DNA from 3 places in the Chromobacterium haemolyticum genome. Region 3 is predicted to be linked to each of the others. Evidence: predicted binding sites of a transcription regulator. Region 3 holds the regulator's gene; each other region holds the start of a gene.

What was found. The regulator NrdR, encoded in region 3, represses ribonucleotide reductase genes. The targets are predictions, from matches to a motif close to AAANACNATATATNGTNTTT.
Region 1: the regulator NrdR is predicted to act here: its motif matches at 8,705-8,724, upstream of GYH29_RS12655 (ribonucleoside-diphosphate reductase subunit alpha).
Region 2: the regulator NrdR is predicted to act here: its motif matches at 7,650-7,669, upstream of GYH29_RS02335 (ribonucleoside triphosphate reductase).

The regions. Positions count from the first base shown of each region.
Region 1 is NZ_AP019312.1:2,774,394-2,785,153, reverse strand. Features, by position in the region: gene GYH29_RS12680 (TIR domain-containing protein) at 26-2,854, shown strand; gene GYH29_RS12675 (ribonucleotide-diphosphate reductase subunit beta) at 3,090-4,169, opposite strand; gene GYH29_RS12670 (hypothetical protein) at 4,189-4,413, opposite strand; gene GYH29_RS12665 (hypothetical protein) at 4,427-4,813, opposite strand; gene GYH29_RS12660 (hypothetical protein) at 5,114-5,494, opposite strand; gene GYH29_RS12655 (ribonucleoside-diphosphate reductase subunit alpha) at 5,743-8,598, opposite strand; gene GYH29_RS12650 (IS5 family transposase) at 9,140-9,931, shown strand; gene pgeF (peptidoglycan editing factor PgeF) at 10,088-10,760, opposite strand, start outside.
Region 2 is NZ_AP019312.1:494,663-505,422, reverse strand. Features, by position in the region: gene GYH29_RS02375 (DUF4097 domain-containing protein) at 1-678, shown strand, start outside; gene GYH29_RS02370 (SirB2 family protein) at 759-1,145, shown strand; gene ubiU (ubiquinone anaerobic biosynthesis protein UbiU) at 1,239-2,255, shown strand; gene GYH29_RS02360 (U32 family peptidase) at 2,281-3,210, shown strand; gene ubiT (ubiquinone anaerobic biosynthesis accessory factor UbiT) at 3,197-3,631, shown strand; gene GYH29_RS02350 (GGDEF domain-containing protein) at 3,884-4,642, shown strand; gene GYH29_RS02345 (NAD(P)/FAD-dependent oxidoreductase) at 4,644-5,936, opposite strand; gene GYH29_RS02340 (LysR family transcriptional regulator) at 6,110-7,075, opposite strand; gene GYH29_RS02335 (ribonucleoside triphosphate reductase) at 7,699-9,411, shown strand; gene nrdD (anaerobic ribonucleoside-triphosphate reductase) at 9,434-9,613, shown strand; gene GYH29_RS02325 (anaerobic ribonucleoside-triphosphate reductase activating protein) at 9,600-10,301, shown strand; gene GYH29_RS02320 (LuxR family transcriptional regulator) at 10,580-10,760, shown strand, end outside.
Region 3 is NZ_AP019312.1:3,829,894-3,840,653, reverse strand. Features, by position in the region: gene GYH29_RS17545 (hypothetical protein) at 1-418, shown strand, start outside; gene GYH29_RS17540 (trypsin-like peptidase domain-containing protein) at 701-3,385, shown strand; gene GYH29_RS17535 (LysR family transcriptional regulator) at 3,528-4,460, opposite strand; gene GYH29_RS17530 (pirin family protein) at 4,654-5,355, shown strand; gene GYH29_RS17525 (DUF3224 domain-containing protein) at 5,524-5,976, shown strand; gene glyA (serine hydroxymethyltransferase) at 5,999-7,246, shown strand; gene nrdR (transcriptional regulator NrdR) at 7,517-7,975, shown strand; gene GYH29_RS17510 (GNAT family N-acetyltransferase) at 8,034-8,573, shown strand; gene ribD (bifunctional diaminohydroxyphosphoribosylaminopyrimidine deaminase/5-amino-6-(5-phosphoribosylamino)uracil reductase RibD) at 8,577-9,689, shown strand; gene GYH29_RS17500 (hypothetical protein) at 9,946-10,593, shown strand.

The sequences.
Region 1 (10,760 bases), 1.1 Mb from region 3:
TAATAATGTGCAATATGGGGATATTATGAAAAAAATATTTGTTACTTATGCTTATAGCAGCTCTGATCATGAGAGGTGGGTGGAAAAACTAGTGCATGATTTAGAGGTTTCTCCAAGTTTTCATGTGATGTTTGATAAGTATGACTTAACAAACCGCCATGACAAAAATTTGTATATGGAGAATGCTGTCATTAATTCAGATCTTATTGTTGCAGTTATTGATGAAAATTACTGTAAGAAAGCTAATAATCGTAATGGGGGTGTTGGGATTGAAGTCAGGTCTGCAATGGATCTGCATCATTCGCTGATGGAGGAACATGGTGCAACAAAGTTTATCCCTATTTTAAGGCAGGGGAGTGATGTTCCCGTATTTTTGAGTAGTCAGTTTTATATTGATTTCAGAGATGATATAAAATATCAGGAAAATCTTGACAGGCTGAAAAGAGAATTGCTAGAACAGCCGCTTATCGCTAGGCCCGAGAAAGAGAGCTCAGAGGATAGTGAGTCGCTTGAATTATCGAATGTTGATTTGATCATTGCAGAATGTGCTAGAAATAGAAAACAGTTACGCAATTTTGCTGACTATTCCGGTGGGAAGAAAATTAAATATGAGGTGTGGCAAACGAAAAGCCCTGACTTAAGCTTGTACCTTGCCCTGCATCACAATATTAATATACAAGACTCTCTGCAGTCAGCTAGAGATTTTTTTATGAATATGCCAGTCAGGCCGGACAGCTTAACGGTATTAAGAACTAGGCCTGCAAGAGATGTATCTCTGGTAAAGAGCATGTTTGATGGCATTTTTAATCGCAGAGTTACCGATATTACCTATAAGGAATTTCTTTGGGAGTATGGTATTGATGAGTCGCTTAAGTCTATACCTAACATAAAAAGAATTAAATACTATACTAATCAAGATGTGCAAGTGGATGGTAAGAAACACTCTGGCGCAGCAAGATATCTTGTAGATCAAGTTTTGAACGAGAGTAAATATTCGGCACACTTAATTGTTGCTAGTGGGGGGATGGGGAAAACATCATTATGTCTTGCAGTGGCAGAACAGGTAAATAATAGGAAGTTGTCAAATGTAACTCTTGTGTTGATTCAGGCTGAGCTTATTAGAAAGAGAATTAAAAGCAGCCCGGAGGCAATAAAAATTAATTCAATATATGATCTGTATGATTTGCAAGCATCTTGTGAAAACGAAAGTGTGAGATTTGAAAGAAGTACATTCGAAATAGCATCCATGACCGGTGGGATTGTATTAATCCTGGATGGTCTTGATGAAATTGCAAGTATGCTATCAATCTCTAGTAAGGAGTTTTTTGAATCGCTTCAAAAAATGCATAAGCAACTTGGTAGTAGCCAGGTGATGATAACTAGTCGATCTGTTCCAATCATAGAAGGGGCTCGGGCTGAAGATTTTGGAATCAAGAGATATGATTTGCTTGGGTTTACTAGGGAAAGTTGTAAGCAATATTTGCAAGGTAGATTTAAAAGCAGAAGTGACGAAGAAAAAATCACTGAGACAATTTTGAGGAATATAGATAGAATAAATTTGTCAGATGATGGCGAGAGAATTATTCCATTTTTTGTAGATGTTTTGGCTAATAATCTAGAAAAGGATGAGCTCATCTCAGATGGAGAGTTGATGGCAAGAAGTGAGGAGTATGGGTACCCATGTGTTGATGGGATGTTAGATAAATTAATATTTTCAATATTTTCGAGAGAAAAGAAGCGGCATGGAATTGATCTATCTATTGGTGAGATGGTTGATATTTTCGCCAGTGCTTGTTCAAGATTTGGAGAGAATTGGCAGTCTTATAGTATCTTGCAAGAGTTGAGAATATTTTATGATAGTAAGGCTGAACGTATATTTGATCAAATTAAAATTAACCCTCTCTTAGTGCAGGATGAAGGGGATGTTGTGCAAATAAAGTATGAGTTTTTGGTCGAATATTTTGAATCAATTTATATTAGGCGTGGTTTGTTGAGCAAAAGTATCGATGGTGACTTTCTGAAGGCGCTTTCCAAAATTTCCGTAGAGTCTTCTCTTGCAAAAGAACTAATGAAGTATTTTGAAAATAAAAACAATGAATTCATGGATTGTGCGAGAGGTGTTTTTTCTAAAATTGTTGAACAGGTTAGAAAGTCAAGTAATCAGCCAGCGGGGGAGGTAAAGCTATACAAAAACGCAATTTCAGGAATATTCTACCTGGTTTCATTGAGGGGGGGGAGGTCAGAAGAGTTTACTAGGAATGTCCTTTCCATGTACGGTCTTAATGGTGGATTTGGAATTAGTATCGATAATTTACATTTCTCTGGTGATATGCCACCAATGGATTTCTCTCAGAAACAAATTCACAATAGCACTTTTTTGAATTATGAGAATTTCGTTAAGTCAAAATTTGATGGGGCGAGCTTCATATATTGTGAGTTTGACAACTGCTACCGTGGGTCGGTGAGAGGGGGGGAAATGGCAAAGGCTCATTTTGACTCAACGTGTAAGCTAGGGGACTTGTCTCTTGCTTTTGATGAAATAAAAGACATGCACTCTAGTAATGAAGCAACCTTGTTGCGGCATGTTGATAATTTTCTCGGGAGTTTTAGAAGGGGACTTTTCTTTAGGGATCAACCTAAAAGATATATCAGGTTTAGCAGCAAATTTCCGGGATTGAAAGAGGACTCATTTCATAAGTTGATTGCAAATGGCTACATAGATGTATTTTCAGAGAAGGAGGTTGACACTTTTTACTGTGTAAATTCCTCATTTGAAGATAGTGTGCGGAAATTATTGAATGATGGTGTTAGGGATGGGAAAATGGAACGGTTCTTCCAGTTCGTCTCAAAATAGTTGGACTGAGCCTCTGTGAGTATTTTCTATGCTGCGCATGTAATTTCCTCATAAATGGCTACAGAGCACCTGCACGAAAAAGGCTAAGCTCTTTCTTGCGCATAACTGTTTTATGGATAGCTACTTTTTCATATATATGAAAAAAGGCCCTGCAATTGCAGGGCCTTTTTTTCGAACAAGGCAAGGTTTCATGCTTTGGCTACAAAATTTCAACCTTTCCGATTTCTGAAAACAATCAATCCCAGCTCAACGCCCCGCCAGTCTGATACTCGGTGACGCGAGTCTCAAAGAAGTTCTTCTCTTTCTTCAAGTCGATCATCTCGCTCATCCACGGGAAGGGGTTGTTCACGCCGGGGAAGAGCTGGTCCAGGCCAATCTGCTGCATGCGGCGGTTGGCGATGAAGCGCAGGTATTCCTTGAACATGCTGGCGTTCAGGCCCAGCACGCCGCGCGGCATGGTGTCTTCGGCGTAAGCGTATTCCAGTTCCACCGCGTGCTTGAACAGTTCGGTGATTTCGGCCTTGAAGCTTTCGGTCCAGATTTCCGGCTGTTCCAGCTTGATGGTGTTGATCAGGTCGATGCCGAAATTGCAGTGCATGGACTCGTCGCGCAGGATGTACTGGTACTGTTCCGCGGCGCCGGTCATCTTGTTCTGGCGGCCCAGCGCCAGGATTTGCACAAAGCCCACGTAGAAGAACAGGCCTTCCATGATGCAGGCAAACACGATCAGGGATTTGAGCAGCTTCTGGTCGTTTTCCAGCGTGCCGGTTTTGAAGGCCGGGTCGCACAGTACGTCGATGAAGGGGATCAGGAATTCATCTTTGTCGCGGATGGATTTGATTTCGTTGTAGGCGTTGAAGACTTCGCCTTCGTCCAGGCCCAGGCTTTCCACGATGTATTGGTAAGCGTGGGTGTGGATGGCTTCGTCAAAGGCCTGGCGCAGCAGGAACTGGCGGCATTCCGGGCTGGTGATCTGGCGGTAGGTGCCCAGCACGATGTTGTTGGCGGCCAGGGAGTCCGCGGTCACGAAGAAGCCGAGGTTGCGCTTGACGATGCGCATTTCGTCTTCGGTCAGCTGGCCGGTTTTCCACTGTTCGATGTCGCGCTGCATGTTCACTTCTTGCGGCATCCAGTGGTTGGCGCATTGGGCCAGGTATTTTTCCCACGCCCATTTGTGTTTGAAGGGCACGAGCTGGTTGACGTCGGTGGTGCCGTTGATCACTTTTTTGTCCACCACGTTGACGCGGCCGGCGGCGTTGGCGCCCGCGGAGGGGGCGGCCGGTTTGGTTTCGATGGTGTCGTCAAAGTTCAGCATTAAGGGCTCCTGTTTGGATTTATTCCGCGTCCGGCGCGGTGATTTGGGGCGGCAGCGGCTGCTTGTCGCCAGCCAGGCTGGGGCTGAGCGGCAGGCTGCTTTTGCGCAGTATTTGTATCTGGCGCGGCGCGGCGGCAAGTGCCGGCACCGGGTCCAGGTCCACGTGCAGGCTGCCTAGTTTTCGGTAGCCTGCGTCTTTGCCATGTTCGCCATGGCGGGCGATACAGAATGCGGTGGCGCTCATGAGCGGCGTCCTTTCAGAAGCGCAGCTGTTGGCTGAGGCGGTGGATTAGCTGGCGTTCGCTGCTTTCCTCCTGCTCCACCTGGCTGCCGCGCGGCTGCCGCAGCTTCAGCAGCTGGCGGTATTGCCGGTTGGCTTGTTCTATGTCTTGCTTGAGCAGCTCTATTTGCTGCTGCAGTTCTTCCGGCTGGCAGTACACCACCAGCGCGTCCGCTTCCACCCAGGCTTTGCGCCACACTTTCTGGCGCGGCAGGCGGCGGGCTTCGTTGAACAGGTCCTTCCATTCGCAGGGCGGGGCCTGGTTCAGCGTCAGGTACATATTGAACAGCACAAACTGCTTGTCGGGGTTGTGGGTTCTTTGTTCGCAAAACCCGCTGATCCGGATATTTTCAAACGCTTGCATCTGACCTCCTGCTGAAGCCTTGCTGGTGGCGGCGGGGCCGTGGGCCTCGTCTTCCTGGAACCCGCTCAACACCCGCCGCGCTTGCTTGCTTGGTCTTGAGCTGTTTCCGTCCGTCCGCATCGCGGGCCGTCCGGCGTTTCCATCCCGAAGCCGCCTGGGGGCAAGCGGCTTGAGGCTGGGCACTATTTAGAGCGGCTAACAAAATTCCTGATGCTGCGTTGCGCCGACTTGCCGTACTCAAGTACTGCCTGCGTCGGCGCGCCTTGCCTCAGCCGTGAAACTGATTTTTGTTAGCTGCTCTTACTGCTGCGGCGCGTCCTGGTACTGAACCAGGCCGTAAATCTTCCACTGGCCGTTCACCCGTTTCAGGTGGTAGCCGGTGCAGTATTCCCAGGCTGGCTGGTCCTGGCGCTGCACAATCCAGCGCACGCGGGCGCTGGCGGCGTCTTCGCCAAAATTCAGCACGCTGTCCAGTTGGTGACTGGCGCTGATGAAGCCCTGGCTGCGGTACCACTCCAGCAAGGCGGTGGTGGTGTCGCGCAGCGATGTCATGTCGTCCCAGCTGCTCAGGTCTCCCTGATGGATGGCGGTGAAGGGCACGGTGAAGTGCGCGGTCACTTGGGGCACGTCCAGCTGGCTGTAGCCCACTGCGTAGCTGTTGAAAAATTCTTCTATATTCATCCGGTTTCCCCTGGTTTTGCATGTGTGCTGCGTCCGCTGCCGTTACGGTCTGGCGCGGTTTGTTGCTGCGTTCCCCATTGGCCAGCCGTCTGGGTGGGCAGGCGGCTGGCCAATGGGTGGGGCGGCCGGATTGTGGGGCCATGTCACAGCCTGCTGCGGGCAGTGGGCTGTGAGATGGAGCCTGGCCGGAGCCAGGCTAGACCAGCCCCGAGGGGCCGGCCGTTCAAGCCAGGATGGCTGCTTCCGCCTTACTGGCAGCTCTCGCAATCCGGGTTGTCGATGCTGCAGAACTTGGCGTCGGTGGCCGGGGTGTTGTCCACCACGGCTTCCGGAGCCGCGGCCGGTTGGCTGTGGCTGTTGGACACCGCGTTCAGTTCGCCGCCGCGGCCGGTGGATTTCTCGGCGCTGGTGGCGGCCAGGGTGCGCAGGTAGTAGGTGGTTTTCAGGCCGCGCAACCAGGCGTGCTTGTACAGCTCGTCCAGTTTCTTGCCGGAAGCGCCCGCCATGTACAGGTTCAGGGACTGAGCCTGGTCGATCCACTTTTGACGGCGGGAGGCCGCTTCCACCAACCAGCGCGGGTCCAGTTCGAAGGCGGTGGCGTAGATGGCTTTCAGTTCGGCCGGCACGCGGTCGATCTGGCCCAGGCTGCCGTCAAAGTATTTGAGGTCGGCCACCATCACTTCGTCCCACAGGCCGGCGGCTTTCAGGTCGCGCACCAGGTATTCGTTGGTGACGGTGAATTCGCCGGACAGGTTGGATTTGACGAACAGGTTCTGGTAGGTCGGTTCGATGCTTGCCGACACGCCGATGATGTTGGCGATGGTGGCGGTGGGTGCGATGGCCAGGCAGTTGCTGTTGCGCATGCCGTGGGTTTTTACGCGTTCACGCAGCGCGTTCCAGTCCATGCGTTCGCTGCGGTCCACTTCCAGGAAGCCGCCTCGTTCGGCCGCCAGCAGGTTGATGCTGTCGTGCGGCAGGATGCCGCGGTCCCACAGGCTGCCCTTGTAGGACGGGTAGCGGCCGCGTTCTTCCGCCAGTTCGGTGGAGGCCCAGTAAGCGTAGTAGGCCACCATTTCCATGGATTCGTCGGCAAATTCCACCGCGGCGTCGGAGCCGTAGGGCACGCGCTTCTGGTGCAGGCAGTCCTGGAAGCCCATGATGCCCATGCCCACCGGACGGTGTTTCAGGTTGGAGTTGCGCGCCTTCTTCACCGGGTAGAAGTTGATGTCGATCACGTTGTCCAGCATGCGCAGGGCGATGCGGATGGTGCGCTGCAGTTTTTCGGAGTCCAGGCTGCCGTCTGCCTTCAGGTGGGCGGACAGGTTGACGGAACCCAGGTTGCAGACCGCGATTTCGTCCTCATTGGTGTTGAGGGTGATCTCGGTGCAAAGGTTGGAGCTGTGCACCACGCCCATGTGCTGCTGCGGGCTGCGGATGTTGCACGGGTCCTTGAAGGTCATCCAAGGGTGGCCGGTTTCAAACAGCATGGTCAGCATTTTGCGCCACAGGGACAGCGCCGGGATGCGCTTGTACACCTTGAGCTCGCCGCGCTCGCCCATGGCTTCGTATTCCTTGTAGCGCTTCTCGAAGGCCGCGCCGTACAGGTCGTGCAGGTCCGGGGCTTCGGACGGGGACAGCAGGGTCCAGTCCGCGCCTTCCATCACGCGCTTCATGAACAAGTCCGGAATCCAGTTGGCGGTGTTCATGTCGTGGGTGCGGCGGCGGTCGTCGCCGGTGTTCTTGCGCAGCTCCAGGAATTCTTCAATGTCCGCGTGCCAGGTTTCCAGGTAGGCGCAGACGGCGCCTTTGCGTTTGCCGCCCTGGTTCACCGCCACGGCGGTGTCGTTGACCACTTTCAGGAACGGCACCACGCCCTGGGATTTGCCGTTGGTGCCCTTGATGTGGGAGCCCATGGCGCGCACGGAGGTCCAGTCATTGCCCAGGCCGCCGGCAAACTTGGACAGCAGGGCGTTTTCCTTGATGCCTTCGTAGATGCCGTCCAGGTCGTCGGCAATGGTGGTGAGGTAGCAGCTGGACAGCTGGCTGCGACGGGTGCCGGAGTTGAACAGGGTGGGGGTGGACGACATGAAGTCGAAGCTGGAGAGCACGTTGTAGAACTCGATGGCGCGCTCTTCGCGGTTCACTTCGTTCAGCGCCAGGCCCATGGCCACGCGCATGTAGAAGGCCTGCGGCATTTCGATGCGGGTGCCGTCCACGTGCAGGAAGTAGCGGTCAAACAGGGTTTGCAGGCCCAGGTAGCCAAACTTCAGGTCGCGGTTGGCGTCCAGCGCGGCGCCCATTTTTTTCAGGTCGTATTCGCCCAGTTTTTCATCCAGCAGTTCGGCGTCGATGCCTTTCTTGATGAAGGTGGGGAAGTACAGCGCGTACTGCTTGGCCATTTCTTCCTGGCTGACGGCTTCGCCCAGGATTTCCAGGCGGATGTTGTTCAGCAGCAGGCGGGCGGTCACGTAATCGTAAGCCGGGTCCTGCTCAATCATGGAGCGGGCGGCCAGGATGGCGGATTTGTTGACTTCGTCTTCGCTGACGCCGTCGTAAATATTCTTCAGGGTTTCGCTGAGGATGGCGTCGATGTCGATGCCGGCCAGGTTTTGGCTGGCGGATTCGATGGTGGCGCGCAGGCGGGCCACGTCCAGCGGCAGCTTGCGGCCGTCCTTGCGCACCACGTTGATCTGCACCTGGGTCAGGGCTTCGCCGCGGGCGGCGCGCTCTTGGGAGCGCTGTTCGCGGTACAGCACGTAGGCGCGGGCTACATCATGCTCGCCAAAGCGCATCAGAGACAGTTCCACCTGGTCCTGGATGTCTTCGATGTGGATGGCTCCACCTTCCGGCTTGCGGCGCATCAGGGCGCTGGCCACTTGTTCGCTCAGTTGGGCGACTTTTTCGCGCAGGCTGGCGGAGGTGGCGCCCTGGTGGCCCATGACGGCCAGGAAGGCTTTGGTCATGGCGATGGAGATCTTGACGGGTTCGAACGGCACCACCGCACCGTTGCGACGGATGGTTTTGTACTGGCTGAAATCGGCCTTGGGCGCGGCTGCGCGGCCGAGTTCTGCGGCGGTCTGCCCTTCAAAGGTGGTCAATTGCATGTAGCCCTCGATAAGGTGGGTGGTTGCGTCCTTCCGTTACTGCGTTTCCCGAGGGGCAGGCCGGCTGTGGACAAATCTGTTGAAAAGCTGTGCGCGAGCTGTGGGTAAACACAATATGTATTGTTTGTAGCTCGCGGAACACCCAAATTCTAGTGTTGAGTATGGGGCAGTACAAGTCTTGACAGCGGAAGATTTAATGGCTGTTTTGGAGGGGATTGTGGGCGAAAGCCCGTGGTTGCTGGCTTTGCGGGGCCTGAGATTTTTTTTGGCCGGCCAACACATTTCATTCTGTAGGCAGGAAACCTTGCTGAAACAAGCCGCAGCGGGGTGGGCGGTGCGGGCCACTAGATGTTGTGGATTTGCATCAGGGCGCGGGCAGTGCTGAGTTGGGGGAAAGTGGTGCGTGATTGGTGTGTTGGGTTTTTGGCCTGTCCGACCGCGCGGTCAATCAAAAGCCCCGCGCGCGGCGGGGCCTTGGGGCGGATGTCTTAGAACCTGTTCAAAGTCTCTGAGTAGTAGCGTAGTGTGAGAAAATCCAGAGGTGAGAAAAAGCTACCCAAGTGATATCAGTCGCGAACAATTTGAAGTGATCAGACCACTTCTGGAAAGTGCGCGTAAAAGAACAAGCCCCCGTCGAGTGGACTTGTATGAAGTATTTTGTGCCGTGCTGTACCTGCTCCGAAGCGGCTGCCAATGGCGAATGCTTCCTGAAGCGTTTCCCAAATGGCGTACCGTCCATTCGTACTTCACCATGTGGAGTGAGCCGCGTGAAGGGGGCAGCCTGCTGGAGCAGGCGCTAAAAAATCAGGTTGGCGCGGCCCGAGAGAAACTGGGGCGGAGCGCTTGCAGCAGGTTCTTGATCGTGGACGCGCAGAGCGTGAAGAACACTGATACCGCAGGATTAAAAGGCTACGACGCAGGTAAGAAGGTCTCGGGTATCAAGCGCCATATTGTGGTGGACACGCAGGGCCTGCCACATGCGGTGGCGGTCACCACTGCGGAGGTTACAGACCGCAAAGGGGCGCTACAGGCGCTACGGCAATGTAAATCCAGATTGATTGGGGCTCAGAGCCTGCTGGCGGATAGTGGCTATGTTGGCAAACCCTTTGCTCAAGGCGTGAGCGAGATTCTGGGGGCGGACGTGACGGTGCAGATTGCCAAACGGAGCGAGCTGCACACCTTCAAGGTGATGCCCAAACGCTGGGTTGTTGAGCGCAGCTTCGCTTGGTTGGAAAAGAGCAGAAGGCTGTGGAAGAACTGCGAGCGGAAACTCAATACCAGCTTGCAGTTCATCCATCTGGCCTTCTTGGGGCTCTTACTCAAAAGACTTTGAACAGGTTCTTAGAGCCTGTTCAAAATCTCGCGAGCTAAGACGAGACAAGGCGTTGCGGCTGAGAAAGCGGAATGTACGTGTGGTACATGAGTATTTCGAAGCCGGCACTCATCGCACAATCGCTCTACCGACGCGCAGCAGATCGTAAACAGATTCTTACTCCAGCCAGATCAGGCTGGCCATGCGGCCGGTCTGGCCGTCGCGGCGGTAGGAGAAGAAGCGCGCGCGGTCTATCACCGTGCATTCTTCGCCGCCGTAGATCTGTTCCACGCCGGCGGCGTTCAGGCGCTGGCGCGCCAGCGCGTAGATGTCGGCCAGGTATTTGTCGTCGCCAATGTCGCTGAAGGCGGCCGCGGCTGCCGGGTTGCGTTCCATGAAGGCGGCGCGCACTTCCGCGCCCACTTCAAAGGCGTCTGGGCCGATGGCGGGGCCCAGCCAGGCCATCAGCCGCGCCGGGCGCTCGTTGCAGGCGGCCACGGCGGCTTCTATTACGCCGTCGCACAGCCCGCGCCAGCCGGCGTGGGCGGCGGCCACTACGGTGCCTTCGCTATTGCACAGCAAGAGCGGCAGGCAGTCCGCGGTCATGATTGCGCACACCGTGCCGGGCTGGCGGCTGAAGCTGGCGTCGGCGTCCGGGGGCTGGGCGCCCACCTCGGCCGCGTTCAGCACCGTCACGCCGTGCACCTGATTCAGCCAAGCCGGTTCCGCCGGCAGTTGTTGGCGCAGCAGCGCGCGGTTGGCGGCCACGGCGGCCGGGTCGTCGCCCACGTGCAGGCCCAAGTTCAGGCTGTGAAAGGGCGCGGCGCTGACGCCGCCGTTGCGGGTGGTG
Region 2 (10,760 bases), 2.0 Mb from region 3:
GGCAGGCGCTGCGCGACGGTGACCGGCCAGCCGGTTTTGCGTCTGTGCGAAAGCGATGCGGAAAGCTGCCTCGCTGGCAGCAGCGCGCAGCAGTGGTTGCTAAAGCTCAAGCTGCCGCAAGGCATGCTGCCCGGCGTGGTGCTGTTCGAAGGCAATCTGTCGCTGTACGGCCGGCTGGACAACGCCATCCTCGCCACCGGCCACATCGAAACCAGCAACAATGTCGAACTGTGGAGCCTGCGCCAGGCCGGCGCGGCGCGAGTATGCCGCAGCGCGGACTTCCCGGAGGTCTATCCGCTGAACCATTGCGGCGCGGACCGGAGTTCGCTGCGCGAATCCCCTCTGCTCGGCATCGCCTTGCTGGCCGGCGGCTACGATGCGGCCCAAGCTTTCAGCGGCGGCAAGATCAAGCTGGGCGCCAGCAATCGGATACACGGCGCGGTGCTGGCAGGCGACACGCTGGACACCGCCGGCAGCACGCATATCTACGGCCCTGTCAGCGCGGCGCTGCAAAGCCGGCCGCCCGGCGCTCAGCCGCCGAACCGGCCGCTGAACAGCCTGGGCGCTGAAACCGTGATCGACATCAGCGGTCAGAACGGTTTGCCGGGCGAAGGCGGCGGCGGCACGCCGAACCCGCAAACGGGCGCGGCGCGGGTATTATGGGCGCGCTATCGTTAAGCGCGCTCAAGCCCTAAAGCTTGCCCAAGGTTTCACCAAGCGCAGCGGACATTCAACAGGTTTTTAACTTCCGGACGCCTATGTATCCTTATCTGATCGTCAAACACGCCCACATGGGCTTCGCCTATCTGTCGATTCTCTTGTTCGCCGTGCGCGGCGGCCTGATGCTGGGCGGCAAACAGCACCTCCTGGCGCTAAAGCCGGTGCGCATCCTGCCCCACGTCATCGACACCCTGCTGCTGGGCTGTGCCATCGCGCTGGTGGTCATGGGCGGCTGGCCCATCCTGCAAAGCCCGTGGCTGCTGGCCAAGATCGTGGGCCTGGTGCTCTACGTGGCGCTGGGCACCATCGCGCTGCGCCGCGGCAAAACGCCGCAAACCCGGCTGATCGCCTTCCTCTGCGCGCTGGTCGCGGTGTTCTACATCGTGCTGGTGGCCAAGACCAAGATGGTAGTGCCCTTCTTCTGATTCTCCAGGCGCCCGGCCTGCGCTTGACCCAGAACAAGGCCCCGCGACGCGGGGCTTGTTATCGTCGGCGGGTTTTAAACCGGACCGACCAAGATGGCTCTGCACACATCCCTGCCCGAGCTGGTCTGCCCCGCCGGCAGCCTGCCGGCGCTCAAGGCCGCGGTGGACAACGGCGCCGACACCGTTTACCTGGGCCTGAAAAACCAGACCAACGCCCGCAATTTCGCCGGGCTGAATTTCGACGACGCCAGCGCGCGCGAAGGCATCGCCTATGCGCATCGCCACGGTCGCAAAGTGCTGCTGGCGATCAACACCTTCGCCCAAGGCGCCGACGCCGGCCGCTGGCGCGCGGCGGTGGACCAAGGCGCGGCCCTGGGCGCCGACGCGCTGATCCTGGCCGACCTGGGCCTGATGGCCTACGCCGCAGAACGCCACCCTGAATTGCGCCTGCACATGTCGGTGCAGAGCTCGGCCACTAATTACGAAGCCATCAATCTGGCGCGCGACATGTTCGGCATCCGCCGCGCCGTGCTCCCTCGGGTGCTGACCCTGGATCAAGTGCGCCACGTGATCGAACACACCGACGTCGAAATCGAAGTCTTCGGCTTCGGCAGCCTGTGCGTGATGGTGGAAGGCCGCTGTCAACTGTCCAGCTACGCCACCGGCGAATCGCCCAACACACACGGGGTGTGCTCGCCGGCCAAATTCGTGCGCTGGGAACCGGACGAGCGGCGCATGAACGCCCGCCTCAACCACATCCTGATCGACAGCTACCGCGACGACGAACCCGCCGGCTACCCCACGCTGTGCAAGGGCCGCTTCCAGGTGCGCGACGAAACCTATTACGCGCTGGAAGAACCCACCAGCCTCAATGTGCTGGACATGCTGCCGCAAATCATCGCCAGCGGCGTGGCCGCCATCAAGGTGGAAGGCCGCCAGCGCAGCCCGGCCTACGTGGCTCAGGTGACGCGAGCGCTGCGCGAAGCGCTGGACGCCGCCGGCCGCGACGGCGCGCGCTTCCAGGCGCGCCCGGCCTGGCACCAGGCGCTGAACAAGGTGTCGGAAGGACAGCAGCAGACGCTGGGCGCCTACAACCGGCCGTGGAAATGAGCGCCGCCCCCATGGAAAACCGACAATGACAACCCTCAATCTGCAATTGACGCTCGGGCCTGTGCTGTTCTTCTGGCCGCGCGACACCCTGCTGGACTTCTACGCCGCCGCCGCCGACTGGCCGCTGGACCGGATTTATCTGGGCGAAGTAGTGTGCTCGCGCCGCCAGCAGATGCGGCCGCAGGACTGGATCTCGCTAGCGCGCGACCTGGCCGCCGCCGGCAAACGCGTCACCCTCAGCTGTCAGGCGCTGCTGGAGAGCGAATCCGATCTGCGCCGCGCGCGCCAGTTGGCCGCCAACGGCGACATCGCGCTGGAAGCCAACGACCTGGGCGCGATCAAGCTGGCCCGCGAACACGGCCTGCCCTTCGTCGCCGGCCCGCATCTGAACATCTACAACGCCGACACCCTGAAACTGATCCGCGACTGGGGCGCCGAACGCTGGGTGCCGCCGGTGGAAATGGACCGCGCCACGCTGGCCGAACTGCTGGCCCGCTACGCCGAGATCGGCACGCCGATCGCCACCGAGCTGTTCGCCTGGGGCAAGCTGCCGCTGGCCCTGTCCGCGCGTTGCTTCACCGCCCGTCATTACAATCTCAGCAAGGACGACTGCCAGTTCCGCTGCCTGGAACACCCGGACGGGCTGACCATGCGCACCCAGGACCAGCAGGACTTCCTCACCCTCAACGGCATCCAGACCCTGTCCGCCAGCTGCCATAGCCTGCTGCCGCATCTGCGCGGCCTGTCCGCCATCGGCGTCGACGCCGTGCGCGTCAGCCCACAGTCTCGCGCCACCGGCGACATCGTCGCCCTGTTCCGCCAAGCGCTGGACGGCGCGGACCCGGACACGCTGCTGTCCACCAGCAGCCGCCACGCCGACTCCGAACTGGTGGACGGCTATTGGCGCGGCCAGGCCGGCAACCAAGCCATAGGAGCCTCCCATGCGCATTCCTGATCTAGCCCTGCCCTCCGCCGCCGCGGCGCTGCTGTCCCGGCTGCCGGCCGCGCCGCCGGCCTGGCTGCTGGCCGCCAGCCTCAATCAACTGGCCCGGCGCGGCGTGCTGCCCGCGGACATGGCGCTGTTGACCGGCCGCCGCTTCGCCATCCGCGTGCTGGACGCCGGCCTGACCCTGCGCTTCCGCGCCGACGAGCAAGGCTTCCGCCGCGACCAGGAAAACCACGCGCCGGATTTGCAGCTCTCCGCCACGCTGGCCGACTTCGCCCGGATGATGCTGCGCGAGGAAGACCCGGACACGCTGTTTTTTCACCGCAAACTGCTGATTGAAGGCGACACCGAGCTGGGGCTCATCGTCAAGAACCTGCTGGACAGCGTGGACTGGAGCGCCACGCCGCTGGGGCGCTTCATGGCCGTTTAATCACCTGTTAAACGTCTCGCGAGCAAAGGCGAAAACGAGCGAAAAAGCGGAATACACGAGTGGTGCATGAATGTTTTTAGCTTGTTTTCAACACCGTATCGCCAACGCTCAGCAGTTCGTGAACAGGTGCTTATAACGTGTTGCCGGCGCGCACTCCTTGTGGCCGGGCCAAGTTTGGGCTAATCCGAAAAGAATCAACGCAATCTAACCGCCTCCCGGCGGCCTGCACTCATCGGAAACGGCCCAAGCCCCATGAAGCCACGCCTGTTCAGCCTCCGGCAGATCTTGCTCGACTTGGCCACCCTGCTCCTGGCCAATCTGCTGATATTCTGGCTGGCCCAGCGTTACCAGTGGCTGAACTCCGGCGACGTCAATGCGCAAACCATGGCGCTGGCGCTGCTGCTTTGCGTCAACCTGGCCGTATCGCTGGCGCTGTTCGCCTACCGCCGCGCCCGCGAATCCCACGCCATGCTGCAAGAGCTCAACACCATCGCCGGCCAAGACGCGGTCACCGGCCTGGCCAACCGTCGCCAGGCCAACACCATCCTGGAACGCGAAACCGAGCGCTCCTACCGTACCCGACGCCCCTTCTCCGTGCTGCTGTTGGACATCGACCACTTCAAGGACGTCAACGATAATTTCGGCCACCTGGCAGGCGACCAAGTGCTGGCCGCCTTTGGCCAACTACTGCAAAAACGCGCGCGCCAGTTGGACACGGTGGCGCGCTGGGGCGGCGACGAATTCTTGCTGATTTGCCCGGAAACCGAGCAGAGCGGGGCGATGGCGCTGGCCGATGATATCCGCCAGCGCTTGGCGCAGACCGAACTGCCGGCGGTGAACCGCCTGACCACCAGCATCGGCGTGGCCACCCAAACCCTGGACGACATGCCGGAGACCCTGCTGCACCGCGCCGACATGTATCTGTACGCGGCCAAGAACGCGGGCCGCAACCGCGTGGTGGGCGAAGCCGGCAGCGCCAACCGCGAGCGGCGCCTCGCCCCCGACGACTAACTCACAGCCCCAAGCGGTCCCTGAGCCCGTACCACCACGCTCCCATGGTCAGCATTGGCACGCGGAACGCGCGTCCGCCAGGGAAGGGATAGTGCGGCAGGCCGGCGAAACGATCAAAGCGCCGGCTGTCGCCGTCAATGGCCTCCGCCAGCAACCGCCCGGCCAGATGGGTGTAAGTCACGCCGTGGCCGCTGCACCCCTGCGAGTAATAGACATTGTCGCCAATGCGCCCGGCCTGCGGCAGCCGCGACAAGGTCAGCGAGAAATTGCCGGTCCAGCCAAACTCGATCTTGTAATCCGCCAACTGCGGAAAGGTTTTCAACATTTTGGGGCGGATCAGCCGCTCCACCTCGCCCGGATCGCGCGCGCCGTACACGGTGCCGCCGCCGTACAACAGCCGGTTGTCGGCGGTCAGCCGGTAATAGTCCAACAGGAAATTACAATCCTCGACACAGTGGTCTCCCGGCAACAGGCTCTTGGCCAGCGCTTCCGGCAACCGTTCGGTCGTCAGCACCTGGGTGCCGCAAGGCAGACTCTTCTCCGCCAAAGCCGGCAATAGATCGCCCAGATAAGCGTTGCCGGCCACCACCAGAAAGCGGCAACCAACCTCGCCGCCGGCGGTCTCCACCCGCACCCGGCCGCCAGGATGAATCTTCAGCGCCGCGGACTGCTCGAAAATCCGTCCGCCAAGGGACTCCAGCGCCGCCGCTTCGCCCAGCGCCAGGTTCAAGGGGTGAATATGCCCGCCCCAATTGTCCAGCAAAGCGCCGACGTACTGATCCGACGCCACGATGCCCCGCATGCTCTCGCGATCCACCAACTGCAAACCGGTATGGCCGTAGCGCTCCCACAAACGCTTCTTCGCCGCCAGTTCATCCAACTGCTTCTGGGTGAAAGCGGCGAACACATTGCCGTTTTTCAGATCGCACTGGATGTTGTACTGCTCGATGCGCTCGCGAATGATGCGCCCGCCTTCGAACGCCATCGCGCCCAGCCCCTCGGCCGCCGCTTTGCCGTGCCGGCGCTCGATGACATCCATATCGCGGCTATAGCTGTTGACGATCTGGCCGCCGTTGCGGCCCGATGCGCCCCAGCCCACCCGCGCCGCCTCCAGCACCGCCACCTGATAACCGCGCTCCGCCAAATGCAACGCCGCGGACAAGCCGGTGTAGCCGGCGCCGATCACGCAGACATCGACCTGCAAAGCCCTCTGCAAGGACGGGCGCTCCGGCGCCGGATTGGCCGATGCGGCGTAATAAGAGCGGGTATGTTCTTGTCGGGCCGGCGCGTTCATAGCTGTCTCCTTGGCAAAGCGAACGCGTGGCGTCCGTTCATGATTGGTATAAAAACACAATACACGCGCTCATTATATTTAACAACACCTGGGAGAAAGGATGGCTCTCAGCGGTAAAAAGACAACAAAAAAGCCAGCGCGAGCGCTGGCTTTCGGATGAAGCGGAGACGGGATCAGACTGAGTTTTTCTGAGCCGCCTTGCGTTTGGCGCTCAAATCCAGGCCCGGCAGATCCGCCATGATGTCCGGATGATCCGCCAATTTCTCCACGACGAAATCAACGAACACCCGTGTGCGCGGCGCGATGTGATCGCGATGCGGGAAGCAGATGTAAATCGAGCGCTCCAGCGACACCATATCGGTCAACACCGGCTCCAGCTCGCCGGAACGGATCAGATGCACCACTTCATGGCCCGGCAACTGGGCCACGCCCATGCCCAGACGCGCCAGCTCGGCCACCGCCTCCATCTCGTTCAGCGTGTAAGTGCCGTTGACCTCCAACGGAATCCGCTCGCCCTTGCGATCGAACTCCCACTTGAACAGGCGGCCGGAAGTCGGGAACTGGAAATTGATGCAATCGTGGTTGCTCAACTCCTCCGGAGCGCTCGGACGGCCATGCAAATCCCAATACCCCGGCGACGCCACCACGTATAGCGGCATCTGGGCCAAGTTGCGCGCCACCATGCGGCTGTCCGGCATCATGCCGGAACGCACGCCCACATCGTAGCCGTCCTCGATCAAATCGCTGAAATGGTCGTCCAGGCCGAAGAAGACCCGCACCTTGGGATAGCGCTCGCAGAACTCGCCCATGATGGGCAAGATGAAACGCCGGCCAAAGGAGTTGGGCATGCTGACCCGCAGATGACCGGCCGGCTCGTCGCGGCTGGCCTTCAACTGATTGATAGCCGAATCCAGATTGTTCACCGGCCCGCGGCACTGGGCGTAGAAACGGCGCCCGTCCTCGGTCAGCGTCAATTGGCGCGTGGTGCGGTTGAACAGGCGAACCTCCAGTTCCTGCTCCAGCCGGGCGATGCTCTGGCTGATAGCGGCCGGCGATACGCCCAGCTTGCGCGCGGCGTCGGAGAAACTGCCGTTTTCCGCCGTGGTCATGAAGACCATCAATGCTTTTAAGGTGTCCATAATCAGGGATGTTCCAGGCTCGGCATCGCCTACCCTTCACGCCCGGACGGACGCCCTGGATTTGACAATGCTGATAACATTATTAAGTAGTATATCTTTAAAAAGGGTACACCATACCCTCTAATGATTAAAGAAGAACTTGCAAATTGTTGTGAATGCATCTTCATGGACAAATCCACGCCAGGAACAGAACCGACCGCAGCTTCCCCGCTGCACCGCTCACGGAGCGCACTTTGTCATATAGTTATTACAGCTTGCTTGAAAATACATCGCCCTATTTTCTATGCAATCCAAGTATGCACCTGATCCGGGCTGAATGCCATGAGTTTGTTGCAACAGACTCAATGAAACAGCATCAAGTTGGCAACAATATGCCGCAGGAGCAACGATGATCGCAGCGGAGCGGCATCGGCTGCACGACGGCACCCATCCAGCATAAGCCATGCGTCGCCGCAAACAACACGATAATCGCGTTCAACGACTCATTTCACCGGCCTGGCAAGCGCAGCCGCAGCCCAAAAACACCGCGCTTGATCCGCGTCAAGTTATCGCCACCTCGGCCACACAGCCCGTAAAACACAATTTATAGTGTCGCCAATTCGATAACTTCACTAGATATAGAAATGAGCACAGCTTCCGCGCCCGCCGCCATGGTGGATGCCATCTCCGCGATCGACGAATATCTGGACCGGGCCGACTGGCGGGTCAACGCCAACGCCAACCAGGGCTACAGCCTGGGTGGCCTGATCCTCAACATCGCCGGCAAACTCACCGCCAATTACTGGCTGGAGCGGGTGCTGGCGCCGGAAGTTGCCATTGCCCACCGCCAGGGGGATCTGCACATCCACGATCTGGACATGCTGTCAGGCTACTGCGCCGGGTGGTCGCTGCGCACCCTGTTGCAAAATGGCTTCAACGGCATTCCCGGCAAGGTGGAATCCGCGCCGCCGCGCCATCTGTCTTCCGCCTGCGGCCAAATCGTCAACTTCCTCGGCACCCTTCAAAACGAGTGGGCCGGCGCCCAAGCGTTTAGTTCCTTCGACACCTACCTGGCCCCCTTCGTCAAAAAAGACGGGCTGAGCTACGCCGACGTGCGCCAGTGCGTCCAGGAACTGATCTACAACCTCAACGTGCCCAGCCGCTGGGGCACCCAAACCCCGTTCACCAACCTGACCTTCGACTGGACCTGCCCAGACGACATCGCCGAGCAGATTCCGGTGCTGGGCGGAGAGGAAATGCCGTTCCGCTACGGAGATTGCGCACGCGAAATGGCGATGATCAACCGCGCCTACATCGAAGTGATGCTGGCCGGCGACGCCAAGGGGCGCTCCTTCACCTTCCCCATCCCCACCTACAACATCACCCGCGACTTCGACTGGCACGGCGAGAATACCGATCTCTTGTTCGAAATGACCGCCAAATACGGCCTGCCCTATTTCCAGAACTTCGTGAACTCCGACCTGGAGCCGCAGATGGTGCGCAGTATGTGCTGCCGGCTGCAACTGGACTTGCGGGAACTGCTCAAGCGCGGCAACGGCCTGTTCGGCAGCGCCGAACAAACCGGCTCCGTCGGCGTGATCACCATCAACTGCGCGCGTCTGGGCCACCGCTTCGCCGGCGACTACGCCGCGCTGCTGGCCGAAACCGACCGCTTGTTAGAGTTGTCCCGCGACGCCTTGGAGAAAAAACGCAGCGAAGTGCAAGCGCGCATCGACGACGGCCTCTACCCTTACACTCGTCACTTCCTGGGCTCGCTGCGCAATCATTTCAGCACCATAGGCGTCAACGGCATCAATGAAATGATCCGCAACTTCAGCGCCGATCGCATCAACATCACCAGCGACGAGGGCCACCAGTTGGCCTGCGACTACTTGGACCACATCCGCCAGCGCATGGTCGAGTTCCAGGAAAGCACCGGCCACCTGTACAACCTGGAAGCCACCCCGGCGGAAGGCACCACCTACCGCTTCGCCAAGGAAGACCGCAAACGCTATCCCGGCATCCTGCAAGCCGGCAGCGACGCTCATCCTTATTACACCAACTCCAGCCAATTGCCGGTGGGCTTCACCGACGACCCGTTCGAGGCCCTGCAACGTCAGGAACTGCTGCAACGCAAATACACCGGCGGCACCGTGCTGCACCTTTATATGACCGAGGCGGTCAGCAGCGCCGACGCCTGCCGCGAACTGGTGCGGCGCGCGCTGTCCCGCTTCCGCCTGCCCTATATCACAGTAACCCCCACCTTCTCGATCTGCCCCAAGCACGGCTATCTGTCCGGTCACCACGAATTCTGCCCGCGCTGCGACGCGGAACTGCTGGCGCGCCAGTCTTCATAAGCCCTTTAAGAAAGGAAAGCCCATGACTCCTCCCACCCTCATCCCCGGCCAAGACGCCGCCCCGCTCAATGACGAGCAGCGCACCCGCTGCGAAATCTGGACCCGTGTGATGGGCTATCACCGCCCAGTGCAGTCCTTCAATATCGGCAAGCGGGGAGAATTCGACGAACGGGTCTGCTTCAGTGAACATGCGCGCCGCTGACCCCGCAGCAGCCCGCATCGGCGGGCTAACGCCGTTCTCCAGCTGCGACTGGCCGGGCAAGCTATGCGCGGTGGTCTTCCTAGCTGGCTGCCCTTGGCGCTGCGACTACTGCCACAACCCGCATCTACTGCAGCGCCGGAACGGCGAAACCCGCTGGCCGGACATTCTGCGCTGGCTGCAAAGCCGGGTCGGTCTGCTCGACGGCGTGGTGTTCTCCGGCGGCGAACCGCTGCAGGAACCGGCGTTGCCGGCTCTGCTGGAACAGACCCGCGCGCTGGGCTTCGCCACCGGCTTGCACATCGGCGGCGCCTATCCGCAGCGCCTACGCCGGGTTCTGTCTCTGCTCGATTGGGTCGGCCTGGACATCAAGACCGATTTTGGCGCCTACCCGGCACTGACCCACCTGTCGCGCAGCGGCGAGCAAGCAGAGGCCGCGCTGCATTGTCTGTTGCAAAACAACATCAATTTTGAATGTCGCAGCAGCATACACCCTCACTGGCACAGCGAACCCCAACTGGCGGCGCTGGCGCGGCGTCTGGCGGCGCTGGGCGTCGCCGACTATCACTGGCAACGCCTCCGCCCGCCTCCATCCGCCGCCTTTCCCCCAGCCCCCGCCGGCTGGCCCGCGCCGAAACTGGTAGAAGAGATCGCGCCTTTGTTCCAGCGCTTCAGTTATCGGGAACACTGACAGAAGGTCCAGTTTTCCGGGCTTGTCCCAGCGCCTCCCTTATGACACCCCGAGTTCTCCCCTTGTTTGCCACCCTCCGGATAGCACCAAATAAGTCATTGATCAATATAATTATTTCTACTTACGGATTTTTGGACAGGCAATTTGTTATAATGTCGGCGACGAATGCAACAGTCGCTGTTCTTGGCACCAGAACAAGGAGTTAGCGCTTCCCATGCCTTTTGCATGTGGGCTACTATCCAGCAGCGTAAAACCACAAGATCAAGAAAGATTTGCTCATGGTCATCTCAAATTCCGCGATAGCACGGCCGCTGCCCAGCGGTCTGTCCGCGAGTCAGCAATGGACATTGCTGGAATGGATTCACCTTGCCGGACAAATCGAAACCGAAGCCGAGCTCAGGGGGTTTCTGGACATGTTGCTCAGCCAGGCACCCTCCGAACACATGGTGCTAGCGCTGG
Region 3 (10,760 bases):
GAAGTTCCTGGGCGAGCAATTGAAGGCCGACGGCGTGACGCTGTTCCCCATCGCTCGTCCGCCGATGCCGGCGATGCAGGCGATGGTGGCCGGCAACTACGCCCGTTTCGAGGTGGCGATGCAGGTATTCGCCAGCAGTCAGATCCGCCGCTTGCGTGAACTGAACAAGGAGCCGGTGGCCATCCTGTCCGCTCACGACAACGGCGAGCTGCACATCTCTCTGTCCGCGGAAGGCGACGAGCGTAATTGGGAAGCCTTTGTCTGGCCGCTGGCGGCGTTGGACAATGTGCAACTGATCGAAGAAAGCTTCCGCGAACTGATGGCGGAATGCCATGTGCGCGAAGTGCATGTGTTGCCGGAACTGCACCCGGATAGCAAGGACGGCGTGCCCTTGTTCTTTACCGCCGACGATTTGTAAACCATCGTTATCGGCCGCGCCGAAGACCCCGCCGCGGCGGGGTTTTATTTTGTTCAGCCTGCCATAGCCCGTGACCCTCACTCCCCGCCATCCAGACTGCAGCCAGCCAGGCTTGCCTCGCATTTGCCACCTTGGCGATGCGCTTATTCATACATTTTTCAAGATTGTCGATTGCTGAGTGACCGCGCTTTACCATGATCTAGCTTTGCCATAGGCAGGGCGATTCGGGTGGGCGCGCTCAGAAAATACATTTAGACCAGTGATTTTTATCATGGATAAAACATGTCTCAGTTAATATTTAAATTAAATATCATGGCGGGAGTACTGCTGTCCGCTGCTGCATTCGCCCAAGATCATGGGAACAATTCGCAAGCCGACCAGAAGATCTTGTCAGATGTTGCATTAAAAATGAACAAGCATGTGGTTCAGCGACAACTACTGCAAGCAGGCAGAAGCGCTCAATCAGGCGTTTATGCCGCTGAAACAAAGGTCGGCGCGCCGGGTATGGAATCGGTCACTCCCTACTTCTCCAAGATCAAGCTGCCGCCGCAGGCTTATATCGAAGTGTCCGATCCGGGTCAAAAAGAAGTGTATTTGTATGGACAGAAAGATTTTGGCGAGCTAAGAGATGGCGAGCTATTCGCCTCCGTATCCATTAGCGGCGAATATGCCCGCATCCGTATCATCTACCCCGCTGGGACGGCGCCTGGTCCCGACGATGCGGTGGTTCTAGAGCACTGGGAGAGCCCGCCGGAAAATTCAAATCGCAACATATCGAGCTATGCCATTATTGGGGGCAAGGATGAGCGCGAGCTGACCCCGTGTGTCACGGCAAAGAAGCCAGAATGGAATCATGCCAGCTTGGCCACCGTCCATATGGCGGCGGGTGGTTCGACGGGAACTAGTTGGTCCTTGGGGAATGACAATTTCATGGTGACCAACCACCATGTTGTGAATAATCAGGAGAACTTGAGTAGGGGGGGAGAGGCTCGTTTTCAATACATCACCTCCGGTTGTAAAACCAGCGAACCCGCCCATGTGCTTAAAATCAAGCCGGACAAGCTGCTGGTAACAGGTGGGAGTGGTAGAAATGACTATACTTTATTTACCCTTGATGCTTTCGATTATCAGCATGCTAAGGTAAAAACCCTGTTTGGTGGTTTGGAACTGGATGTCAGGAATCCGACACAGAATAGCCCGCTTTATATTCCTCAGCATGGCCGTCTTGAATTGCCGGAGGGGCGACGATATTATCAAACGATTGCTTATACCAAAGCCAAAGCTAACTGCAAAGTGACAGAAGTTGGTTCGACTATCGGACATAATTGTGACACCATGCCCGGTTCATCCGGCTCCCCCGTGGTGTCACAGAATAACGGCAAGGCGGTTGGCTTACATTATGCTGCGGGTAATGAGGTCAATAGAGCGGTTACCGCAGAAACCTTGTGGCAGGCCATTCAACCCTATGTCACCCCGCAGCAAAACCAGGCAGTGGTAGGCATGGGTAAGTTGAACTTGGCCCAAGTCAGTGTCAGCAAGGAACAGCTTCCAGTCTTGGGGCAGCGTTTCAGCGACATGCTGTCTTTTGAAGCCTTGTCCGGTCGCTGGCTGGGGCATGAAAAGACCTACACCAAGATTGCCGCCGCATCGCAAGACATTCAGAGTGGAAAAACCTATGAGATTGTTTACCGGGTCAGCCAGAGCGTGAATGGGCAGCACTACAATCTGCAACAAGCCATTGCGGGTAGTAAAACGCTGAGCGTCACTTATGTTGCCGGCGACAACCTGGATGTGTCGTCGCAAGGACCACACAAGTCTTGGCTAGGTTTTAAGGCCAAGGCGACCAATGGCGTGCTGGCCAACAACTATCTGATCAAAGTCAATAATACCATTCCGGGAAATGGTAATGACAATGGTGAACCCACGGTACCGCCTCAGGCGGAGATTTCTGGTCCGGCCGAAATTATGAAAGAAGAGGGGGGCGCCATCTTAAGCGCAGAGGCTTCCACTGGGGACAAGCTGAAGTACCAATGGAGCAACGATAGTCAATTATTGCTGCTACCCAATCAGGATAAAGTCATCGTGCATGCGGGCACGAGTGTTGCCTTGGGATGGCACCAGGTAAAACTGACCGTCACCGACAGCAAGGGCCGTAGCGCCACGGCTGTCCATGCCTTGCAGGTGAAGGGTGATGATGGCTATACGCCGCCCCAGGCCCGTATCAGCGGCGACGCGACGGTAAAGGCGGGGGAAACCCTGGCCTTGTCCGCGGAAAACTCCATTGGCAGCGAACTGAAATACCTGTGGAGCAATAGCCACGGTTTGAAGTTTCTGCCTGGCAACCACGCCCAGAAAGTCCAGGTCATTGTGCCGGCGGGGGCTCAGGCGGGGCAGGTGTATAGCTTCAAACTGGCAGTCACCGACTCTCTGAATAAAAAGCATGAAACCAGCCATGCTGTCACCGTTAAGAAAGACATCAACGGCAATGCCCCGGTGGCAAGGATCAGCGGTGGCCAACCCAGCTATACCGCCGGGAAGAGCATTCGGCTGGATGGCGGCGGCTCGACCGGGCACAACGGCGCGCTCAGCTATCAGTGGACAGCGTCCCCTGCGCTGAATATGGGCAATACCAGCGCCAGCGCTGTCGCGTTCACCGCGCCGGATGTGAAGAAAGAGACGGCTTACCAAGTCACCTTGACGGTAAAGGATAAGGAGAACGGCAAGGAGCACCGCGTTAGCCACACGATGAGCATTAAGCCCAAAGAAGACGGCGGCAAGCCGCCGACAGGGGACAACTGGGATGCGGCCATGGTTTACAAGACTCCTTGCACCAAAGTGACTTACAAGGGCAAGGAATGGATGAACGGCTGGGAGATTCGGGGCATTGCACCGGGTTCGGATGGTCTGTGGGGCGCATGGCGTGAGCGTGGCGCGTCCAATATGCATGGCGCGTGCAAGGGCAAATAAGGCCGTGACGCTTAGCTTCGCATACGTTTAAGTCCCTTTGGGACTTGCCCGGCAGGCGTTAGCCTGCCGGGCTTTTGTCGTTGAAGCGCTGGACTGTCCATTCGGGCTTGTCAGCCTGCTATGACGCTTTGCCATCAAAGATTCAGCCTTCCGTTTCCTGCTGACGGCGCGCCCACGGCGCGCTGGCCAGCCGCGCCGCCAGATAGTCGATCAAGGCCTGCACTCGCGCCGGCCGGTTGCGGCCCGGCGGCGTCAGGATGTAAAGCGCAATCGGGTCCACCTGCCAATCCATCATCACGGTTTCCAGTTCGCCGGCCTGCACATCCTGCCAGGCCAGGAATTCCGGCTGAAGCGCCAGGCCCAGGCCGGCGCGCAGCGCCGGCGTCAATGCCTCGGCGTTGTTGACCCGCAGCGGCGAGGGCATTTCCAGCGCGAACTCGCCTTCATCCGCGTGGCGGAAGCGCCAGAACTGGCCGCCGGGCGCGTTGCTGTACAACAGCGCGCGGTGCTCGGCCAACTCGCGGGGATGGCGGGGCCGGCCATAGCGCGCGAAATACGCCGGGGAGCCCACCAGAAGGATGCGCACTGCGCACAGTCGGCGCGCCAGCAGGCTGGAGTCGGCCAGCGAGGCGATGCGCAGGGCCAGGTCCAGCCGCTTGGCCACCAGATCCACTTGCTCGTCGCTGAAGTGGAAATCCAGCTCCACGTCCGGGTGGCGGGCCATGAACTCCGGCAGCAGCGGCGCCAGGTGGGACAGGCCGAAGGACATCGGTGCGGTCACCCGCACCGCTCCGCGCAGGCTGGTGGATTGCTCGGCGATGTCCGCTTCCACCGCCTCGCCCTCCGCTAGGATGCGGCTGGCCCGTTCCAGCGAGGCGTGGCCGGCCTCGGTCAGCGCGATGCGGCGCGAGGTGCGGTGGAACAGCATGGTCTTCATTCGGGCTTCCAGGCGCGTGATGGCTTTGGACACCGTGGCCTGGGACAGCGTCAGTTCCGCGGCGGCGCGGGCGAAGGAGCCGCATTCCGCCACCTTGGCGAAAATCGCCCAGGCTTCCAGATCGGGGAGTCGTTTCATATTAGGGTGGACGGCGGGTTAGATTGATTCCAATTTTAATGCTTGAATAACATTGTTACGCATTCAAGATTTCAAAAATGGAAAGAATGCTATTCGATTCGCCTAGTTAACAGCCTTGGGACCGTTACGTATAGTGGCTGCATCAGACGCGTCGCCGTGCAGGCGGCGCCTCGCCACAATACGGGAGGACCGCATGATAGAACATCGCTCTTTTGCCAGCCTGGGCGGAGCCCACCATGGCTGGTTGGACGCCAAACACCATTTTTCCTTCGCCGAATACCATGACCCGGCGCGCATGCACTGGGGCGCGCTGCGGGTGTGGAACGACGACACCATCGCGCCGGGCACCGGCTTTCCTCCACATCCGCATGCGGATATGGAAATCATCACTTATGTTCGTGAAGGCGCGATCAGCCACCGTGACAATCTGGGCAATCAGGGCCGCACCGAGGCCGGCGACGTGCAAGTGATGAGCGCCGGCAGCGGCATCGTCCATTCCGAATACAATCTGGAAGCCGTCGACACCCGCATTTTTCAGATCTGGATCCTGCCGGAGCGGCGCGGCGGCGAGCCGTCCTGGGGCAGCAAGCCTTTTCCCAAGGCGGACCGCTCCGGCGTCTTCGTCGCGCTGGCCAGCGGCATGGACGGCGACGAGCAGGCCTTGCCCATCCGCGCCCACGCCCGGGTGCTGGGGGCGACGCTCAAGGCCGGCGAAAGCATCGACTACCGGCTGGGCGCAGAGCGCCGCGGCTATCTGGTGCTGGCCCGCGGCCGGGCGGAGGTCAACGGCGTGGCGCTACAGGCCCGTGACGGCGCGGCGATTAAGGACGAGGCGCTATTGCGCATCGTCGCCGGCGAGGACGCCGAGCTGATCCTGGTGGATAGCCGCGAGTGAGAGGGCGCGCATTCCGGGCCGGCTGCGCTATCATGACAAGCGACTGCCGCGCCCGAGGCACCCGCCTTGAGGACAGATGATGAAAGCCACCGCCAGCGGTCGTTTCGACGTCAAGCTCGCCCCGGATCCCTTGAGCGAGACCGCCGCCGCCAGCGGTCTTGGCCGCCTGTGGCTGACAAGCGCTTTCACGGCGATCTGGACGCCGTCAGCCAGGGCGAGATGCTGAGCTTCCGCAGCGCGGAGCCGGGTTCGGCCGGCTATGTCGCCATGGAGCGGGTGCAAGGCAACCTGCACGGCCGCAAGGGCGGCTTCGTGCTGCAACACAGCGCCACTATGACGCGCGGAGCCGCCGAGCAAGCCATCATGGTGACGCCGGATTCCGGCACCGGAGAACTGAGCGGAATCAGCGGCCGCCTGCGCATCACCATCACCGCCGGCGAGCACTTCTACGATTTTGATTACACCCTGCCCGGACAAGCGGTTCAAAGCCGGCTGCGCACTGGCTCGCAAGATTTTGAACTGGTTGCGCGCATCTGGAGAGGCCCGTTTTTCCCTTCGCGGCAATTGCTTCACGTTAAGGTTTTCGCCTCGGCATTTCGTGTAGAATGCCCGCATCGTTAACCCTTTGATGGATGAGTCAAAGATGTTCGCTGCTGACCAGACGATTGCCAAATTCGACCCCGAACTCGCCGCCGCCATTGCGGCCGAGTGCCAACGCCAGGAAGATCACATTGAGTTGATCGCCTCGGAAAACTACACCAGCCCCGCGGTGATGGAAGCCCAGGGCTCCCAACTGACCAATAAGTACGCCGAAGGCTACCCGGGCAAGCGCTTCTACGGCGGTTGCGAGCATGTGGACGTGGTCGAGCAACTCGCCATCGACCGCGTTAAGCAGCTGTTCGGCGCGGAATACGCCAACGTGCAGCCGCACTCCGGCAGCCAAGCCAACCAGGCGGTGTACTTCTCCATTCTGAAGCCGGGCGACACCGTGATGGGCATGAACCTGGGCCACGGCGGCCACCTGACCCACGGCTCCCCGGCCAACCTGTCCGGCAAGATGTTCAACATCGTTGCTTACGGCCTGAACGACAAGGAAGAAATCGACTACGACGACATGGAACGCGTAGCGATGGAAACCAAGCCCAAGCTGATCATCGGCGGCGCTTCCGCTTACGCCTTGCGCTTCGACTTCGAGCGCATGGGCCAGATCGCCAAGAAATGCGGCGCTTACTTCATGGTGGACATGGCGCACTACGCAGGGCTGATCGCCGCCGGCGTCTACCCGAACCCGGTGCCGTTCGCCGACTTCGTGACCTCGACCACCCACAAGACCCTGCGCGGCCCGCGCGGCGGCATCATCCTGGCCAAGGCCGAGTTTGAGAAGAGCATCAACAGCAATGTGTTCCCGACCCTGCAAGGCGGCCCGCTGGAGCACGTGATCGCCGCCAAGGCGGTGGCCTTCAAGGAAGCTCTGCTGCCCGAGTTCAAGGTGTATCAGGAGCAAGTGCTGAAGAACGCCTCCATCATGGCCAAGACCCTGGGCGAGCGCGGTGTGCGCATCGTATCCGGCCGTACCGAGAGCCATGTGTTCCTGGTGGATCTGCGCGCCAAGGGCCTGACCGGCAAGGCCGCCGACGCGCTGCTGGGCCGCGCTCACATCACCGTGAACAAGAACGCGATTCCGAACGATCCGGAAACCCCGTTCGTGACCTCCGGCATCCGCATCGGCTCCCCGGCCATCACCACCCGCGGCTTCAAGGAAGCCGAAGCCATCCAGGTGGCCAACTTGGTGGCGGACGTGCTGGACAACCCGAACGACGACGCGCTGATCGCCCGCGTAGCGGAGCAAGCCACCGCGCTGTGTCACCGTTTCCCGGTGTACTCCAAATAAGCCGCGCTTGCCTCGGCCGTAGAACGTGTTTACGATCTCGCGAGCTAAGGCGAGACAAGGCGAAAATGACTGAGGAAGCGGAATGTACAAGTGGTACATGAGCATTTCGAAGCCGTTTTCAACGCGGTATCGCCGACGCGCAGCAGATCGTAAACAGGTTCTTAAAAAGACGCCCCTAGGGGCGTCTTTTTCATGGGTGGACGATAGCGGCATTAACTTGACCGCGCATTGCTGATAACATCCATACATTGGAACCCTTAGGATTAAGTCATGAAATGCGCGTTCTGCGGCAATGCCGATACTCAGGTAATCGACTCCCGCGTCAGTGAGGACGGCAGCAGCATCCGGCGGCGGCGGCGCTGCCCGGTGTGCGAGAAGCGTTTCACGACCTTTGAAACCGCCGACGTGCGCATGCCGCAGGTGGTGAAAACCGCCGGCCATCGTTCGGAATTCGATATCGAGAAAGTTCGCACCAGCTTCCTGCGCGCGCTGCACAAGCGCCCGGTGCCCACCGCGCTGGTGGACGAAGCGATAGACCGCATCTGTCACAAGTTGCTGCAACTGGGCGAGCGGGAAGTGTCCAGCCGCGAGATCGGCGAAATGGTGATGAACGAACTGGCCCGCCTGGACAAGGTGGCCTATGTGCGTTTCGCCTCGGTCTACCGCAGTTTTCAGGACGTGTCCGAGTTTTCCGACGCGATCAAGGAAATCCAGAAGTCTTCGCATTGACCTCCCGGCGGGAGGCTGGAGTAGACTGCTCCATTCTTCCGTCATTGCGGGTGCCTGCATGTCTGAACCCCTGCCTGCCCATGTTTCGCTGAGCGCGCCTGAGCTGTCCGACGCGCCGGCGCTGTTCGCCTTGATCAACGCCAACCGCGACGCGTTGCGGCCATGGATGCCGTGGGAGCCGCTGACCCGTTCCGAGGCCGACTCCCGCGCCTTCCTGGAATCCGCCGCCGTCGGCCGTCAGATCGGCAAGGCCTATACTTGGCTGGTGCTGCGCGGAGGCGAACTGGCCGGCGTCTGCGATCTGCACGCCATCGACGCCTTGAACGGCCACGCCTTTGTCGGCTATTGGCTGGACAGCCGCCAGGTGGGGCAGGGCGTGATGCAGGCGGCGCTGCGCCTGCTGCTGGCCGAGGCCTTCGGCCCGCTGGGCCTGCACCGGGTGGCGATAGACGCGGCGGCGGACAACCGCCGCAGCTGCGCGGTGGCGGAACGGCTGGGCTTTCGTTACGAAGGCGTGCTGCGCGAGTATTTGTTGTTGCAGGGCCGCTATTGCGACGCCAGGCAGTACAGCCTGCTGGCTCATGAATGGACGTGTTGAACCATGAATTATTCCGCCGATGACCATCGTTACATGCAGCGCGCGTTGCGGCTGGCCGCCGCGGCCACCCGCCGCGCCGCGCCCAATCCGGGTGTGGGCTGCGTGCTGGTGCGCGACGGCGCGGTGATCGGCGAGGGCGCCACCCTGCAGGTGGGCGGCGATCACGCGGAAATCCAGGCGATCAAGGACTGCCTGGCGCGCGGCCTGTCCCCGCGCGGCGCCACCGCCTATGTCACGCTGGAACCCTGCAGCCACCACGGCCGCACCCCGCCGTGCGCGCGGCGCCTGATCGACGAAGGCGTGGCCCGGGTGGCGGCGGCGATGGTGGACCCCTACCACGAAGTGGCCGGCCGCGGCCTGGCCATGCTGCGCGCCGCCGGCGTCGACTCCGACGCCGGGCTGATGGAGGCGGAGGCGCGGCAAGTGCATCGCGGCTTCCTGTCGCGCGTCGAGCGCGGCCGCCCCTGGGTCATGCTCAAGGCCGCCGCCACGCTGGACGGCAAGACCGCCTTGCTCAACGGCCGAAGCCAGTGGATCACCGGCCCGGAGGCGCGACGCGACGTGCATCGCCTGCGCGCCGAACACTGCGCGGTGCTCACCGGCAGCGGCACCGTGCTGGCCGACGATCCGCAACTGACGGTGCGCGAAGTCCCCTGCGAGCGCCAACCGCTGCGCGTGGTGCTGGACAGCGCGCTGCGCACCGCGCCGGAACAGCGCATCTACCAGGGCGGCGCCACCTTGTTGGCCACCTGCGATCACCCAGAGGCGCGGCTGCGGCCCTACCGCGCCGGCGCGGACATCCTGACCCTGCCGCGGCAGGCCGATGGCCATGCCGATCTGCCGGCCTTGCTGGCGGCCTTGGCGCAACGCGGTGTCAATATGCTGATGGTGGAAGCCGGCGCCGGCCTCAACGGCGCGATGCTGCGCGCCGGGCTGGTGGACGAGATCGTGCTCTACCTGGCGCCGTCGCTGGCCGGCGACGCCGCGCGGGGCCTGTTCGCCTGGCCGCCCTTGGAGGACCTGGCGGACAAGCAGCGGCTAAGCATCCGCGACGCGCGCATGGTGGGCGCGGATTTGCGCCTGAGCCTGACGCCGGCCCCCCTCTCGCCGCGTTGAGAACGGCGACCCCCTGATACTGCATTGCGCCGACTGGCCGTATTCAAGCACGGCCCGCGTCGGCGCGCCTTGTCTCCGCCGTGAAGCTGGTTTTCTTGGCCGCTCTTGGGAAAACGCCAGCGCCGCTGTGAATCCCGTCTGGAGTCTGCAACATTTCTGTCCGAAAATAAGAACAGTCCGCCCGTAGTGCCGAAGAGCGCGAGCGGCGAGGGGAAGGGTAAGACCGGAACGACATTCGGGAGGGCTGGGGAAGGGCATGAGCGATTTGAAGGCGGCGCTGGAGGCTTATATGCGATTGCTGGCGCGTCAGGGCGCGCCGGCCCAGGTCGTGGACGAGCGGCGTCGCATTCTGGAACTGCTGCTGCCCTGGCTGGACGGAGTCGAGCGCAGCGCGGAAGGCTTCCGCGGCCCTTGTGAACGTTTGCTGCAGACCTGTGCGCCGGACGAGCAGGTGCTGGCGCTGACCTGTACTCGCGAGTTCTATTATTTCTGGCTGGGCGATACCAAGAAAGTGGTGGAGATCACCGCGCGCAGCGGTTTCTCGGTGCGCAATGTTCGGGTATGGCTGGAAGCGGATTGGGAAAGCTTGCTGACGCGGATGGAGCGCGACGGTTTTTCCCGCTTTCCGCCGTCGCTGGGCCTGTACCTGGGCAAGCTGTTCGAGGACGGCATGTCCGAGCCGGACATCCATCTGCGCGAGCGCCTGCTCAAATCCCTGCTTTATCTATTGGACGGCCAGCCCATCCAGGGCGACAGCTTCCGCATGATGGTGGACGCGGTGCTGCTGCATCTGCGCGAGGCGGAACTGAAAAACACCTTCCTGATGCTGGTGCGCGAATACTTCTATTACTGGCATCAATTCCCGCAAGCCCAGGCGCGCAACGCCGGCCAGCCGGCGGCTTGAGGCGGGAAGGCGAACCTTCCCGCTTGCTGCGAACTATCTTAGGGCCTATTTACGAGCTCGCGAGCTAAGGCGAGACAAGGCGAAAACCGCTGAGAAAGCGGAATGTACATATGGTACATGAGCATTTCGAAGCGGATTTCAACGCCCTTTTCTATCCATCCTGTCGA